Regions from separate parts of the Oceanobacillus sp. FSL K6-0251 genome, predicted to be linked through region 2. Evidence: riboswitches for the same ligand, from Rfam matches in the RefSeq annotation. Region 2 holds a riboswitch; the other holds the start of a gene.
The links. A riboswitch is a leader RNA that binds a small molecule or an ion and turns the genes downstream of it on or off. The one in region 2 is predicted to bind FMN.

Region 1: it holds a riboswitch for FMN, as region 2 does, so the genes downstream of both, ribD (bifunctional diaminohydroxyphosphoribosylaminopyrimidine deaminase/5-amino-6-(5-phosphoribosylamino)uracil reductase RibD) here and MKY45_RS16930 (ECF transporter S component) in region 2, are expected to answer to the same signal.

What each region holds. Positions count from the first base shown of each region.
Region 1 is NZ_JBBORS010000001.1:393,021-395,419, forward strand. It holds gene MKY45_RS02130 (sodium/glutamate symporter) at 1-384, opposite strand, end outside; FMN riboswitch at 966-1,103, shown strand; gene ribD (bifunctional diaminohydroxyphosphoribosylaminopyrimidine deaminase/5-amino-6-(5-phosphoribosylamino)uracil reductase RibD) at 1,242-2,369, shown strand; gene MKY45_RS02140 (riboflavin synthase) at 2,302-2,399, shown strand, end outside.
Region 2 is NZ_JBBORS010000001.1:3,403,619-3,406,017, reverse strand. It holds gene MKY45_RS16935 (M20/M25/M40 family metallo-hydrolase) at 1-637, shown strand, start outside; FMN riboswitch at 720-843, shown strand; gene MKY45_RS16930 (ECF transporter S component) at 1,061-1,642, shown strand; gene MKY45_RS16925 (hypothetical protein) at 1,767-2,120, opposite strand; gene MKY45_RS16920 (1,4-dihydroxy-2-naphthoate polyprenyltransferase) at 2,280-2,399, opposite strand, start outside.

The sequences.
Region 1 (2,399 bases), 3.0 Mb from region 2:
CGTTAGTAATATACCTACTACGTATTGAGCCCAGGATATTGTGTAGCCTAAGGCTATTTGCGGTCCGCCAACCCTCCACATCTTTCTAGGCTTTGGTAAGATAAATCCAATAAATAAACATGCAAAAACAATATTAATCAATAGCTCAGGTAAACCCGCCCAAACTTCTACCATATCTTTAGTAAAGAAGCCAGCATCAAGAAAACCATCTGTAGTTAGCCGGCCTAATACTTCCGGCCCCAATAAGAGTGCTAAGAAACCACCTATCAAAGACGTAGGTAAGAAGAGTTTTTGAAGGATGGGGATTTTCAATCGGATAAGCTTCCCGATTACGAGCAGAGCGGCTAGTATAATAACAGCAAAACCGACAATCTGTAAGGACATAGATAAACTCCTTTTCATAAAATTTTAAGAGGTTTTCCAAGTGGAAATGAAATAAAAAATATTGAACTTCACTATACCCGTCATAATACTATGAAAAACATGTCATATTCTCTTTAGCGTATGTCAATGTTACATAAGTATCTCTGGAATAGAACTTGAAATGACTGCTTTATCTCGTATTATATTGCTTTTTAATTTTACTTTTGGTGTGCCGTGTTCTTAGGCGGGATAGGGCTTATATGGGGAGGGTAACCGGTGTGAGGGCTTAGTATAGGTGGTGAATTAGGATGGTTTATTGATTATTTTTTGGAAATTTAAAGAGTGAAATAAACAATAATAAAGAATCGTCTTTGTTTTCAATGAACATTAACTCGTGATAAAAATAATGTCTTGCATTTTACACTTTTAACTGATATTATCATTTTTAACATGTCAGAATTTGAATTAAGATTCTTGGTAGGATTTTGGTAGGTTTTTAAGGATATAACAGGATATTGGAAATTTAATTAATATAGTGATAAGTCATATAACAAGCTATGTGAGAGCATTAAAGGTAACAAAAGCTAATAACAAAATTTAATATTATTCTTCGGGGCAGGGTGTAATTCCCGACCGGCGGTGACAAACATATCGAGTTTGAAGTCCGTGACCCGCGTTTAGCGGTGGATCTAGTGAGATTCTAGAGCCGACAGTAATAGTCTGGATGGGAGAAGAAAAGTAAGTCAACACATGAATGGGTGTAGTGTACTCTTTTTTGCGTACATAAAAACTGTTCAGGTGTATTGGACATAGTTTATTTAAGGACGCCCCGTGATTTTTTCACGGGGCTTTTTCGTGTTTAAGAAAGGAGGGAACGCATGGACGAACGGTACATGGAGCAAGCCATAGAGCTTGCTGGTTTAGGAAGAGGAAAGACATATACTAATCCATTAGTCGGTGCAGTAATCGTGAAAGACGGTGTCATTTTAGCGACCGGCTATCATTCGAAATACGGTGACAAGCATGCAGAAAAAATGGCTGTCGACCAATGTGAATCGCCCGAAGAGATGATTGATGCAACGATATATGTGACGCTGGAGCCCTGTAATCATACCGGAAAACAGCCCCCTTGTACCCAAATGATTATAGACAGCGGTATTTCCAAGGTTGTGATTGCACAGCTTGACCCCAACCCTGTGGTAGCAGGCAAAGGAAAAGCTTATTTAGAATCACAAGGGATACAAGTCGTTTCCGGTATATTGCAGGAAAAGGCGGAAGCGTTAAACAAGCATTATAACTATTTTCATAGGAGAAAGCGGCCGTATATTGTATTAAAGCAAGCTGTCAGCCTGGATGGGAAGCTCTCTATTGATCCGTCTCAGCGGACGTATCTCACTGGAGAGGAAACCTATAAAAAAGTACGTGAAGAGCGGCAATATTACCAGGCTATTTTGACAGGGAGCCGAACCATTTTAGCGGATGATCCCAAGCTATTACCAAATGTAATCACTGATTTTCCGCCAGTTCGCATTATTTTAGACCGGAGAGGACAAGCACTGGATTTTGAAAAGTACCAGATTTATCAAGAAGCTGTTCCAGTCTGGGTGTTTACAAAAAACGATTCCATCGCGAATACGCCGGAGCATGTCCGGTTAATACCAGACCAGTACTGGACCATCCCAAAAGTAGTTGATTACCTGCAGAAAGAGGGGATTCAATCGGTTTATGTGGAAGGCGGAAGCAAAATTCATGATGCATTCCTGGCAGAAAATAAATTTGAAGAAGTGATTACGTACATCTCGCCTAAGCTGATTGGCGGCAATGGAGTGCCCGCTTTTTACAGTGATAGAAAGGTTTCGTCAGTAATGCCTTTAGCTTTACAGAGTGTGGAAGCCGTTGGTGAAGATATACGAATCGTAAGTAGGAGGGGGAAGAAGGATGTTTACAGGGTTGATTCAGGAAGTAGGGACAGTCAAGAAAATCAGAAAAGCAAGCCGGCATATTGAATTGACATGCACGGCCTCCAGCGAACTTCT
Region 2 (2,399 bases):
CAGGAAGGTGCAGGTTGGCGATCTCTGTGTGTTCAAAACGGAGCCGGAAATATTACAGGACCGTTATATTTCAGCGAGAGGATTGGATAATCGTACCGGAGCTTTTATGGTTGCGGAGGTAATTCGCAGGCTCTCTGAAAAAGGTTTGTCCATTGGTGTTTATGGCGCAAGTACGGTCAATGAAGAAACAAATATGGGAGGGGCGTATTTTGCCGCTGCTGGTATAGAGCCGGATTTTGCCATCGCTATGGATGTAACCTTTGCAACGGACCACCCTAATGTGAATACGAAAAAGCAAGTGGAAGTTGAGTTAGAAGGCGGTCCGGTTTTAGCTAAAGGCGCTCCAATTCACCGTAAAATCAATCAGTGGCTGAAAAAAGCAGCGAAGGAAAAAGACATACCTTTACAATATGAGTTAACACCTAAGGCGACAAGTACAGATGCAGATAAAATGCGCTATACAGGCAAAGGTGTGCCAGTAGCGCTGGTGTCCTTGCCGCTCAGGTATATGCATTCACCTGTAGAAACAGTAAGTAAAAAAGATATGGAAATGGAAATTGAATTATTAGTAACGATGCTTGAAAATATAACAGGAAAAGAAAATTTAAACCCATTATATGATGAGAAAAATGGATAATGTGAAGATATATTGAATTAAAAATTTTTCTCTTGTCAAATGCGTTTTATATGGTATACTATACCTAAATTAAATATTCGATTCCAATCTTCGGGGCAGGGTGTAATTCCCGACCGGCGGAAATAGTCCGCGAACTGTATAACGTTACAGTTGATCTGGTGAAATTCCAGAACCGACAGTGATAGTCTGGATGGGAGAAGATGTCGAGCTTATTTTATTCACTATACGTGTATGTTTTTGCGTATTTATTTAGCGATGACACAGAACCCTAAAGCCTCAAAAGCTTTAGGGTTTTTTTAGCGGGATAGGCATGATAATGTTTAGTAAAGAGATACCGCTTTTCTGGGTTATACACAGAATAAAGAATAGCATCGAACCTTCATCACGAGTTGGAATCGGAAAAATGATGGAGGAGGCAGACTGATGCAAAAAAAGAAGAAAAATCAGCTGTTAAAGTTAATTATTATCGCATTATTAAGTACTATTTCACTCGTGTTATTTTTTATCAATTTTCCGTTGCCATTTTTACCAACACCATATTTAAAGGTCGATTTCAGTGATGTTCCAGCGTTAATCGCATCGTTGATATTCTCACCGTTGGCCGGAGTGCTTGTCGTAGGATTTAAAAACTTGTTATATCTGGCTGTATCTGGTTCTGGAGAGCCGATTGGCGTGTTATCTAATTTTGTGGCAGGGGTTATGATTGTATTGCCAGTATCACTCATTTATCATCGGGTCAAAGGCTTAAAAGGTCTTATTACAGGGCTTGCAGCGGGTACCGTTATCATGGCGGTTGGCATGAGCGTACTCAACTATTACTTCATTTTACCGGCGTACGGCTGGTTTATGGGCTGGGAAATGTCTGAGCAAGTGAAGTGGGTTACCGTTATCGGCGGGGTGCTTCCGTTCAATTTTATTAAAGGAATTATTATCGCGATTTTGTTTATCCCGTTATTTAATAGAATGCAAAGCTGGATTCAGCAGCAGCGGACCAGATTTATATAAAGTGAAATTCCTTCAGCCGGGAGCTGTAAAGAAACTTTCCGCTGAAGGTTACATGCAAAAAAAAGCAGAGACTTGGATAAAATAAGTCTCTGCTTTTTTTTATTCTGTTTTTAGTCCCAGATAATTATTCTGTGTCGGAAGCTTCTTCCACAAGAATGCTTGCAGTAGGCAATACCTCAAGTCTTTCTTTAGGGATGGGTTTTCCGGATTTTTCACTGATTCCGTATGTGCCATCTTCTATTCTTTGTAACGCATCGTCAATTTCTGTAATCTCTTCTTTTCGCATTAGATTGAACCCGGCCTCCCGCTGCTGTTCAAACTGCTCTGTTCCTAAATCTGCCGGATGATTATTGACGGAAGCAAGTTCATCATCTTGATTATTATCTGTTTCTATATGGGCTTCCGCTTCCTCTTTCATGTCTAAAAGCCTTTTTTTAAAATAAGTGATATCTTCTTTAGTTAAATGTTCCGCTTGCATGATTACCATCCTTTCTAAATGATTTATCCACAAATGCTTATAAACGATGTTCAAAAAGCCCAATCAACATGACATATCAAATTTCTATCGGACTTTTTGAACAAGCACTTTTCTCACAGAGAACTGTCCGTAAAAACCCCTACTGCGTGAAGTTTCGTTTTAGAACAATCCGGAAATTAACAAAGAGAGACCTAACAGCATCCCGTAAATTGTATTTGTTTTCGCTGTTTTTGCCATTGCCGGCATCATTTCAATTGCTTTTGTCTTCCCCTTAAATTG